DNA from 2 places in the Flavobacterium sp. FPG59 genome. Region 2 is predicted to be linked to the other one. Evidence: riboswitches for the same ligand, from Rfam matches in the RefSeq annotation. Region 2 holds a riboswitch; the other holds the start of a gene.
The links. Region 2 has a riboswitch for S-adenosylmethionine ahead of FPG59_RS01950 (homocysteine S-methyltransferase family protein). Riboswitches for the same ligand answer to the same signal wherever they lie in the genome.
Positions count from the first base shown of each region.

Region 1: it holds a riboswitch for S-adenosylmethionine, as region 2 does, so the genes downstream of both, FPG59_RS04005 (alpha/beta fold hydrolase) here and FPG59_RS01950 (homocysteine S-methyltransferase family protein) in region 2, are expected to answer to the same signal.

Region 1 covers NZ_MTCA01000022.1:13,738-20,021, reverse strand. Annotated here, with positions in the region: gene thrA (bifunctional aspartate kinase/homoserine dehydrogenase I) at 1-1,980, opposite strand, end outside; gene FPG59_RS04005 (alpha/beta fold hydrolase) at 2,000-2,962, opposite strand; SAM riboswitch class I at 3,040-3,147, opposite strand; gene FPG59_RS04000 (hypothetical protein) at 3,374-3,586, opposite strand; gene metK (methionine adenosyltransferase) at 4,389-5,639, shown strand; gene FPG59_RS03990 (hypothetical protein) at 5,703-6,284, opposite strand, start outside.
Region 2 covers NZ_MTCA01000009.1:2,696-8,979, reverse strand. Annotated here, with positions in the region: gene metH (methionine synthase) at 1-708, opposite strand, end outside; gene FPG59_RS01950 (homocysteine S-methyltransferase family protein) at 1,318-2,319, opposite strand; SAM riboswitch class I at 2,569-2,680, opposite strand; gene FPG59_RS01945 (NAD(P)/FAD-dependent oxidoreductase) at 2,855-3,907, opposite strand; gene FPG59_RS01940 (bifunctional precorrin-2 dehydrogenase/sirohydrochlorin ferrochelatase) at 4,138-4,716, opposite strand; gene cobA (uroporphyrinogen-III C-methyltransferase) at 4,719-5,492, opposite strand; gene FPG59_RS01930 (HEPN domain-containing protein) at 5,485-6,284, opposite strand, start outside.

The sequences.
Region 1 (6,284 bases), on a different contig from region 2:
TCCGCATAAATCCTCTCTTGGATCTGGCTCGGTATATCCATTATCGATGGCTTCTTTTAAAATTTCGCTAAACGGTACGTCTTTGGCCGAGAAATTATTGAACAAATAACTCAATGTTCCCGAGAAGACCCCTTTAATCTTTGTGATGTTTTCACCAGAAAGGTGCAACAATTTAATAGTATCAATCAACGGCAATCCTGCTCCAACATTGGTTTCATAAAGATACGTTTTTTGGTTTTCTGCTAGAACTTTTCGTAATTTTTTATAAAAACTATAACTTAATGTATTGGCTACTTTGTTTGACGAAATCAAATCGAAACTATTTTCTACTAACGAAATATAATTTGTAACAAAATCAGCGCTTGCAGTATTATCAATAGCAATTAAATTCTCTAAATGATGCTCGTTTGCGTAGGCAATTACATCATCAATGGTATACGAGAATCCATTGGTTTGAATTTCGTTTTTCCAGTTAGGTGTCACTCCATTTTTATTCAAAAGTACATTCTTAGAATTGGCAATGGCAAATACATTCAATTTAATATCTTTTCTTTTTTCGATGGCTGCTGCCGATTCTAAAATTTGATTAATCAAGGTACCGCCCACCAAACCGTGACCGAAAACAGCAATATTTATTTTCTTGGCTACACCAAAAATCTCTCCGTGAATTACATTCAAGGCTTTGTGCAACTGTGATTTTTTAACAACCAAACTCACATTCTTACCCGTCACCGTATTGTTGAAGAGAATTGGAACAATTTTATTCTTGATTAAGGCCGTGTAAGGTTTGTGAAACGTGCTTAAATCCTGACCAATAATGGAGATGACAGCTACATCATCAGCAACAGTTATTTTATTGACATCTTTCGAATAGAAATCATTTTCGAATTCCTTTTCCAATTCAATCATGGCCGTAGTAGCTTTGTCAGCAGCCACAACCAAACCTATTCCACGCTCTGATGAACCTTGCGAAATGATACTCACACTAATATTATTGTCGCCCATTACTCTAAAAATTCGAGCATCTACACCTGTTTTACCAAGCAACCCTCTTCCTTCTAGGTTGACCAAAGCCACATTTTCAAGAACCGAAAGCGTTTTAATTCCTTCCTTATTAGAATTGGAAGTAATTAAAGTCCCTTTATTATCATGATTGAAAGTGTTTAAAATTCGAAGCGGAATGTTTTTTTCTAATAACGGAATGATAGTTTTGGCGTGCAAAATAGTCGCTCCAAAATTAGCAATCTCATTCGCCTCATTAAACGATAAGTGATCAATTTTCTTAGCATCAACAACTAAATCAGGATTGGCAGTATAAATTCCGTCAACGTGTGTGTAATTTTGTAATTCGTCGGCATTTAAATAATTCGCAATCAACGAAGCGGTGTAATTACTCCCGTTTCTGCCTAACGTTGTAGTGTCATTATTAGTGGTAGAACCAATAAAACCTGTGATTATATTAACCGTCTTTTCCGTGTTTTGCTTAAAAAAAGCAACCACATTTTTCTTCGAAAGTTGTTCTAAGGGTTGTGCATCACCAAATTTAGCATCGGTTTTTATCAATTCACGCGTATCGGTAAAACGAGCATGAATTCCTTTTTCTTTAAGGATCGCAGTCAGTAATTTTGCCGAAAGCAATTCGCCTTTAGACAAAATTTGGTCTTTGATCTTTTTACTATAATCGCCAATCAGACTTACACCTTCAAACAATTTTTCTAAAATAATAAACTCTTCAGACAAATCAACAGCATCATAAACGTCTTGCTGGTATTTTTTAAAATCTTCAAAAAGTGGTTTGTAATCTCCGTTTTGAGAAGCAATGTTTAAAATGTGTTCCAATTCATCCGTAGCATTACCACGTGCCGAAACCACAACTGCAATTTTCTCGCCTTGATTTACTTTGTCTGTTATTATGGCAACCACCTTATTTAATCCGTCACCATTTGATAAGGATTTACCTCCAAATTTTAATATTTTCATTGTGTTGTGTGTTTGTAGCTTAGAATAAATCTTGAAGCAAATTGTGTAATTGTTTGTATTCTATCAAAAAAGCATCGTGTCCGTGAATGGAAACTATTTCTTGATAACTAACTTTTTTATTTAATTTTTGTAATTGCTCAAAAGTGGTTTTGTTTTCACTGGCCGTAAAAAACAAATCCGAATTGATGGCAATGATGTGAATTTCTGCCGTTATAGCTTCAATTGTGTTTTCAAACGAAGTTCTATTGCGAGTGACATCAATGGTCTTTAATAATTGATTCATCATTTTGTAGGATGCCAATTGAAAACGCTGTTGCAGTTTTTCGCCGTGATGTAACAACCAACTTTCAACATTAAAAATGGCTAACTCTTCATTAGTAGTTCGTTGAAATTTTGCGGCAAATGATTCTGGAGTTCGGTAACACAACATAGCGTGCGCGCGCGCATCTTGAATTGGTTTAGATGAGTTATTCAGAATTTGTTCTTGCAAAAAACAATTGGCAATAAGCCAGTCTGTCGCTTTCCAATCGGTAGCAATAGGGATTAATTTTTGGGTAATTGTTGGTTCTAATGCAACCATTTCCCAAGCAATTCCGCCACCCACAGAACCTCCGATAATGGCATATAGATTTGTAACCCCAAGCAAATTAATGCCTTTTATAAAAATTCTAGCAATGTCTCTTGCTTTAAAATCATTATAATTTTCAATTACAGATCCATCAAATCCATTTCCAGGAATATTAAAAGCAAGTACGGTATATTTTGTAGTATCGATAGTTTTATTGGCGCCAATTAGGTCATTCCACCAACCGTTATCGCCCACCACCTGTGAATTTCCGGTTAGCGCATGATTGACCAAAACGATGGGAGCTGTATGCAAAGGCAACCCAAAAACTTGATAACTTAAGTTTAGAGCATTATAAATTACACCTGACTCCGTGGTGAAATTGTATATTGTAAGTGTTGTTGGTTTATTTTCCAATTTCAAATCTGTTATAATTAGGACTTGTGTTTGGAAATATTAGAAAGAAAGCTAGGTGTTATCTAGACAAATTCTTAGTGTTATCTTTCCACGATAGGCGTGGTAGAATGCAGCACCTTCTTCGATAAATCGAAGGGTTGCTAAGGCTTCATCGGGTCTAATCCCTCTGCCTTTCTTTATAACATTTCAATACTGTTGTGAACTTTGTGAGTGCAAATAAAGCACTAATTTTTATTCTGAGCAAATTTTTCTGCAAAGTTTAGACTGAATTAATTTTGCGGTATTCGCAAAAGTATGCAAAAAGCAAGCTGTTTTAACAAAGAAATATGTCGTTTTAGACCAAAACTCCGTTAAAACAGCAACCATAATTTAAAATGTATTTCCTCACAAGTTAAAATACATTTGCAATCACTAGATAAAAAGGACATCATTTTCCTTAGAATACATTAAAAAAAGTAATGAATTTGGCACTGCCTTAAGTGCAATATCATCATTTGTATCCATCTCAAATCTAGGATGAACTAGCTCATTTACCACTGGAGCAGTAGTGTTACTTTTTTTTGACCCCCATAATCCTTGCCTTATTAAAAGGATTGCTTTACTAAAATAATTGTTGTTTTTCATTGTTGTTCATTTTAAGTTATTAATTGTGTACTGATTATTTTTCCATTTTAGTATCAACTTCAATACCAGTTTTTACTATGATTTAATTTTTATTGTATTTTTTATTCTTTTTTGTTCCGAATCTTGAAAAAGACATTCATCAAATGCTACTTTTTATTCTTTAATAATTGAAATAGTGCTAAAAGCAACAAACCCCTTTTAGATACGAATCCAAAAGGGGTTTAGTTTTTAAACTTGTCCTTTCGGGGTCACGATATACCAAATAGCACAACAGCACAAATAGGCGCTATTGCATTCATTTTTTGTTGGCATTTTAATGTGTTCATAAATTTTTATTCTTTGTGGTATTTCAAAAAAAAAGCTTCCCAAATATTGGGAAGCTTTACTATATAATTTAGTTCAAATTATGCAATAAGCAACCCTCAGGAATTTTCCTGTGCGACCTTTAACATATTGCAAATAATTGATTTCATGATTACCTATTTTGATCATCAAATATCGCAAATGTTTTTTAAAGTACAAAATTTTTATGTCGCTAATTTTGTTTTTAATTTAAAAAATATTTCCGAAAGATAAAACAGTAAAAAAAAGTTAAGATTAATATGCAATTCAAAATGGTTTCATACCTTTGCACCCAAATACAAGAGGAAAAATTTGAACTGATTGCAACCTCTTCATAATGAAATCAATTCATTATGAATACTGAATAATTTTCAGTAAAAAAATGCTAAAGCAGGAACTCTCCTTTAGACCTTTTCAGCAATTATTTTTTCTCGCTTAATTTTATAAAATAATAAAACTTATGGCCTATTTATTTACGTCAGAATCTGTGAGCGAAGGACATCCAGATAAAATTGCAGATCAAATTTCAGACGCATTAATTGATAACTTTCTAGCATTTGATGCTGAATCAAAAGTAGCTTGTGAAACTTTAGTAACTACTGGTCAAGTTATTTTGGCTGGTGAGGTTAAATCAAATACATACTTAGATGTGCAAAATATTGCACGCGAAGTCATCCGAAAAATTGGTTACACAAAAAGTGAGTACATGTTTGAAGCTAATTCATGCGGTATTCTTTCGGCTATTCACGAACAATCTGTTGATATTAATCAAGGTGTTGACAGAGCAAGCAAAGAAGAGCAAGGCGCTGGTGACCAAGGGATGATGTTTGGTTATGCAACCAATGAAACCGCAAATTACATGCCATTGGCACTTGATTTATCACATAAATTATTGCAAGAATTAGCTGTTTTAAGACGCGAAAATAACGAAATTACATATTTACGTCCTGATGCTAAATCACAAGTAACTTTAGAATACAGCGACGATAACAAACCAACTCGTATTGATGCGATTGTTATCTCTACACAACACGATGATTTTGACGAAGAAGCTACTATGCTTGCTAAAATCAAAAAAGACATTATCGAAATATTGATCCCAAGAATCATTGCTAAAAATCCGGAGCATGCTCATTTATTTAATGATGCTATTCAGTACCACATTAACCCAACAGGTAAATTCGTAATTGGAGGACCTCACGGAGATACTGGACTTACAGGAAGAAAAATCATTGTGGATACTTACGGCGGAAAAGGAGCTCACGGTGGTGGTGCTTTCTCTGGAAAAGACCCAAGTAAAGTAGACCGTTCTGCTGCTTATGCAACACGTCATATTGCTAAAAACTTAGTTGCAGCTGGTGTTGCTGATGAGATTTTGGTTCAAGTTTCGTACGCTATTGGTGTGGCTAAGCCAATGGGAATTTTTATCGAAACTTATGGAACTGCAAAAGTAAATTTAACTAACGGTGAAATTGCTAAAAAAGTAGAAGCTATTTTTGATATGCGTCCGTACTTCATCGAACAACGATTGAAATTAAGAAACCCAATTTATAGTGAAACTGCTGCTTACGGACACATGGGACGTACTCCTGAAACCGTAACTAAGACTTTCTCTGCTCCTGGCGGATTAACAAAAACAGTTGAAGTAGAATTGTTTACTTGGGAAAAATTAGATTTTGTTGATCAAGTAAAAGCTGCTTTTGGATTGTAAAAAGTATTTTTATAAATAGCAAAGCCTGGCAAATTTGTCAGGCTTTGTTTTTTATAGACATATTTAATAAGTGCCTTTTTTCATTTTCTCTAAAACCTCTTTATACTCATCAATTAATTCAACATCGCCTGCTACAACTGCTAAATCATACGCTTTTTGTTCTGTGGTAATGGCTATTTCTTGCTGTCCGTTTTTATAATACAATTGCGCTAGAGTATCTAGATAATAATAGTTGTCTTTATCAATTTTTAAACTTGTTTGAGACCATTTTAAAGCCTTTGTAAGCATATCTGTGGTCGGATTTTTCTCTTTCTCCACTACGAACCAAGCAGCTTCATTGCAATCATTGGCAAAACTATTTTTAAAATCTACCCAGTTGTAATCAAATTTAGGATTATAACGGCTGTCTAATGATTCTATGAGGCTTTTACCTTCTTGAATGTAATTGTTAAAATAGATTTCAAAAGCGGATAAATAGTTGGCATTTAGCTGATTTAATTTTAAAAGTTCTAATTTTCTCTTGAATACTTTATCATTAAAACCCGCAATTTGATACAACTTGTCATAATGGCTAAGTACTAAATCCAACTGTTGTGCATTTTCTTGTCTTCCTAATGCTGATAAAATTGTTTCTAATAGATAATC
Region 2 (6,284 bases):
AAACGAAAACGAAACGTTGCTCACCCCACCGCTGATGTGTGCGTGTGGTAAATTTTCGCGAACCCACTTGGTCCCTCTAAAGAAATCCAACGCATTCAAGCGGTGCTCTTCCATACCTGTTGCCACTGGGAAAATATTCAAATCGAAGATGATATCTTGTGGCGGAAATCCAATTCCCACCAAAATATCATACGAACGTTGACAAATTTCAACACGCCTTTCGTAATTATCCGCCTGACCCACTTCGTCAAAAGCCATCACAATTACCGCCGCTCCATAACGCTTTATCAGTTTAGCATGGTGAATAAAAGCTTCTTCGCCTTCTTTCAACGAAATCGAATTTACAACACATTTACCTTGTACGACTTTCAAACCCGCCTCAATGATTTCCCATTTCGAGCTGTCAATCATAATCGGCACACGCGAAATATCCGGCTCAGCCGCAATCAAATTCAGGAATTTTGTCATCGCATTTGCGCCGTCGAGCATTCCCTCATCCATATTGATATCGATGATTTGTGCTCCACCTTCTACTTGCTGACGCGCAATATCAAGCGCCTCATCGTATTTTTCTTCCTTAATCAATCGAAGAAATTTTCGCGAACCCGTCACATTGGTTCGTTCCCCCACATTCACAAATACACTTTCGGGTGTTATGATTAAGGGCTCCAATCCTGATAATACTAGGTTTCTTCTTTTTTCTGCCATTTTAATTTAAGTTACTTAGACCCTAAGTTGCTTAGGTTCTGAGTTGTTTTTATGATATCATTTGCGGCAAAGTTTTCAAAACCTTACCATTTTATTTCAATTCTTTTTTGGGCGTGTCCCTCCAAAAAAAAGTCGGGTCGGGCTATTCGTTCCCGCTCTTTTTCTTGAATTGCCTCGGGTTTAAACCCGAGGCAATTCAAGAAAAAGGAGCTCCACTGCTATCCCTCACGCGGGTTTTGTGCAATACAACACCTTTTTTATTTCAATGAAACGACACCGTTTTTTAATTGATAACGGAATGAATTTTCCTCTTACATCCCAACGGATTAAAATCCGTTGCTACAAAATGGGTCGTTCCTATGGAACTTTTATGCAACTAGCGCGAGCGTCCTGCTCGTGCTTATTCTTTTTCTTAAAAATCTTTTTCCTCGTTTATAATGTGCACGAGCGGGACGCTCGCGCTAGCTGTGGAATCTAAACAAGTTGCTCACATAATAAAGATTGCTTCGACAGTTCGCTATCGCTTGGGTCTTCGTTCCTCAAAATGACAAACTAGCCACTAAATTGTATTTTTTCTTTCCACTAAAAAAAACAATACCCAGCCAAAAACTACATCACCGCAGTCGAAACTCTCGGCTTGTATTCCTTGGCGATTTCGGCAATTAACTTGATGTGGGCTGGTGTCGTTCCGCAACAACCACCTATGATATTGACTAAATTATCGTCTAAATATTCTTTGATAAAAGCTTGCATCTGTTCTGGGGTTTCGTCGTATTCTCCAAAGGCATTAGGTAAACCTGCATTAGGATGAGCCGATACGTTGAACGATGTGTTTTGCGACAAGGTTTGTAAATATGGCTTGAGCAAATCGGCACCAAGTGCGCAATTGAATCCTACACTCAACAACGGTATGTGCGACACCGAAACTAAGAAAGCCTCAACCGTTTGTCCCGAAAGTGTTCTTCCGGAAGCATCAGTTATCGTTCCTGAAACCATGATTGGAATATCAAGATTGCGTTCTTCTTTTACTTCTTCAATGGCAAAAAGTGCTGCTTTGGCATTTAGGGTATCAAAAATAGTTTCTACCAAAAGTAAATCGCAACCACCATCCATAAGCGCTTCTACTTGTTGCTTGTACGCAATGCGCAAATCATCAAAAGTTACAGCTCTGTAACCGGGATCGTTTACATCTGGTGACATGCTTGCTGTTCTGTTTGTAGGTCCAATGGAACCCGCTACAAAACGTGGTTTATCTGGATTTTTAGCGGTAAATTCATCGGCTACTTCGCGGGCTATTTTTGCCGACTCATAGTTCAATTCATACACATATTCTTCCAGATAGTAATCGGCCATACCGATGGTGGTTCCTGAGAAGGTATTGGTTTCAACAATATCAGCTCCAGCTTCAAAATAAGCAGCGTGAACGTCTTTTATGGCTTGTGGCTGAGTGAGCGACAATAAATCGTTATTTCCTTTTAATGGATGTGGAAAATCCTTGAAACGTTCTCCTCTAAAATCTTCTTCGGAGAAATTGTAACGTTGCAACATGGTTCCCATAGCTCCATCAAGGATGAGGATGTTTTTTTTAATGGCTTCGTGAATGCTTGACATAACTTTTTATTACTTGTAAATCACAATTTGAAATTGTGATTTTTACTTTTGATTACTATTTCCAAAAGTTCACTATTTTTATTTTTAGCCCTGATGGCAGCGGCATCCTTTTTATTCGCCTTTTTTCGGCGAATAAAAAGATATAGCGTACAGCAGGAACGATAATGACTGAAAAGCGCCATTTATCTGCTCTAAAAAATTCGATAAGTTGTCAAGAAAAGGTTTGAGAAATACTGTAGAAGTATTCTTGTGTTATCTATCTTTGATACTGGTTGTATAAAGTAGAATGTAGCACCTTCTTTAAAAATAAAGGGTTGCTAAGGTTTCATTGGGTCTTTCCCTCCGCCTTTCGTGATAACTTTCAATAAATATAGGAACAGTGCAAAGGAACGACATAGCGCTAACAATTGCAAGTATTTTTTTTAAAGATTGTAGCTTAGTTTGTTGCAAAACTTTAAAATAAAAAAAGGTTCTGAATTCCTAAGATTTTAACCAACCTTAGCAACTCAGAACTTTTTTTACTTTGCAACTTTATTTACACGATTGCTTTTACAACCGCTTTTGGAGCTTCTTTACGAGTTCCGTCAAAACCATCTACACCAGAAACGGTAGTGTATTTTAACACATAACGCTTACCTGGATTAATGATTTGATAGGCCGCTTGACACATTAAAGTGGCTTCATGGAATCCACACAAGATCAATTTTAATTTTCCTGGATAGGTATTTACGTCACCAATGGCGAAAATTCCAGGAATATTAGTTTGGTAATCTAAGGCGTTATTTACTTTGATGGCGTTTTTTTCGATTTCTAATCCCCAGTCGCCGATAGGACCTAACTTTGGCGTAAGACCAAAAAGCGGAATAAAATAATCAGTTTCGATGGTACGTTGTGCGCCATTTTCCTCGACAACAACTGCCTCAAGATGCTCAGCACCTTTTAAACCTACTACTTCACCTGGTGTAATCATTTTAATTTTACCTGAAGACTTAAGCTCTTGCACTTTTTCTACCGAGTCTAAAGCACCACGAAACTCGTTGCGACGGTGAATCAAAGTCACTTCTGAAGCTACATTTGACAAAAAGATACTCCAATCTAGAGCCGAATCGCCACCTCCAGCGATAACTACGCGCTTGTCACGGAATTTCTCTGGATTTTTAATGAAGTATTTAATTCCTTTGTCTTCGTAAAATTCGATGTCCTCGATCAATGGTTTTCTTGGTTCAAAACTACCTAATCCACCAGCAATAGCAATAACTGGCGCATGGAATTTCTTGCCTTTGTTTGAAGTCACAATAAATGTTCCGTCTTCTTGTTTTTCGATGGTTTCGGCACGTTCACCCAAGGTAAATCCTGGTTCAAACTGCTTGATTTGCTCCATCAAATTATCTACCAAATCGCCCGCCAATACTTCTGGAAATCCAGGAATATCATAAATAGGCTTTTTAGGATATAACTCTGATAACTGACCACCTGCTTGTGGCAAAGCATCTAATATATGGCATTTTAATTTTAATAATCCTGCTTCAAAAACTGCAAATAAGCCTGTTGGCCCCGCGCCAATAATGAGTATGTCTGTTTTAATCATTTTGATTTAATTTAGTATCCTTTGTTTTGCTTCCAATTGTAATTGTAGGCTGTTATGGAAATTGTTAATTGTGTTTATCTATGTTATTGTATTGAAACTAGGCGCTCAATCCTTTTAATTTTAATTGAGTACAAATATCACTATTCTATTTAGTTAAAAAAACAGAAACTGATTATTAAGAACTATTACATCTTAGCTTTTTTCTATGAGCTTGAGATGGTGTCTTGTGCTTACTTTGCTTTGAGCGTCTCGGTGATTTCATTCATTTTTTGAACTTTTTCCTCAAAATTCCCTTTCAGTGTTTTGCGATATTCATTCAAGTTTTCGACCATTTTATTAATATCGTCTGGAATAATTTCTTCAAAAAACTCTCGCAATCGTTTGGCTGTAGTGGGTGATTTTCCGTTGGTTGAAATGGCAATTTTCACATTCCCTTTGGTTACAATTCCGCCCAAATAATAATCACACAGAGGCGGTGTATCAGCAATGTTGCAAATCAAATATCTTTTTCGGGACAAATCATAAATCCTCTTGTTCACCTTCAAATCATCGGTGCAGGCAATAACCATGTGGCGTTTACGAAGCATCCAGCGATTGAATTTTTTATAGGTCAACTTCACTGTTGGGTGACTTGCAGCCAAGGTTTCTAACTCTGGCAAAAACCAAGGTGCCACTACCTCAACATTGGCAGTGGGACTGGATTTCAACAGAAACGATAGTTTTTCTAAACCCACATTTCCGCCGCCCACAATGAGTACATTGAGGTTGTGTAATTTTAAAAAAATAGGATATAATTCGTTTCTTTCCACAGTTATTTCAATTCTTTGGCTATGAATTCTTCGTAAAAGCCTTTTAATTTATTGCTCTCTTTAACCACCTCGCCAATGACGATAATGGCAGGCGAACTTAATTGTTGTTGCGCCACCACTTGCTCAATGGTGTTGATGGTTCCCACGCCAATTTTCTCCTGATCAGTCGTTCCGTTTTGAATAATGGCAACCGGTGTTTCACCTTTAGATTCTTTTTGGAACAAATCGATAATCTGAGTGAGTTTGCTCATTCCCATTAAAATAACCACCGTTGCTGATGATTGTGCAGCCAAAGCCACATCATTTGACAATTTCCTGTCAGAAGTTGTACCCGTAATTACCCAAAAACTTTCAGAAACGCCTCTTTTAGTCAATGAAATCCCTTGATAAGCCGGAACAGCAATCGAAGACGAAATTCCAGGCACCACCGATGTAGGTATGCCAAAACTTTCTATAAAATCAATTTCTTCACTTCCGCGTCCAAAAATAAAAGGATCGCCTCCTTTTAGTCGAACCACATGCCCGTACGTTAAGGCATTGTCTACAATCAATTGGTTGATTTGATCTTGCGAATATTCATGACAGCCTTTGCGTTTGCCTACAAAAATCTTAATCGCTTTTTTGGGAGCATACGTCAAAATCTCTTCGTTAGCCAAGGCGTCGTACAATACCACATCCGCTTCTGCTAATGCTTTGGCTCCTTTAATCGTCAGTAAATCGGGATCACCAGGACCCGCACCAACTAGTGTTACGATGGGTTGTTTCTTTTTAAGCATCAGCTAAGTCTTTATTTCTATACGCTTCGATGGCATCAAAAAATACAATGGCATCTTGAATGTACTTTTTAGCAAATTCAGCAGAAGGTTCATTTTGATTGATTTGATATACAAGTTCTCGTAAAGAAGATTGCAATTGAATTGTATTTGTAGCCACAAAAACGGTATCAAACAAATCTATTATTCCCGCTTGGTGGTTTGTTTTTTGGTTTTCAGCAAGTAATAATGCCTTGGCTCCGTTGACAAATCCGGCGTAAGCCAAATAAATAGCATCCGACCATTTTGCATCTTCAAAAGCTTCTTGTGCAAAAGTCAATTTTTCTTTCGCTTCAAATAATAATGTTGCGACCAAGTCAATTACAACTCCGGCACATTCTCCTACTCCAACTGCTTTTACATAATTATCTGCATTTCCCCAGTCAATAAAATCAGCTTCGGTTAGATTGGTTACATCAGCTAATGGTTTCAAAAATTCGTAAAAATATTTTTCGCCTTGAGCGTCATAATAATCCAAGAACGATTGTCCGTTTGCATTGGCTTCAAAATCATTTAAAATCAATCGCAAAGCATCTGGTCCTCTTCGGCTCGGAATTTTGATTACTTTATCAGAAAATCTTCCGTTTCCATTTCCTAAATTTCCTCCTCCTAACAAAACTTGCAAGGCTGGAGCTACTAATTTACCCGCATTGATTGACATTCCTTGAAAACCAATTTCGGCCATATTGTGTTGACCGCAAGCGTTCATACAACCGCTGATTTTAATAGTAATTTCACGGTTGTTGCTGTACTGTG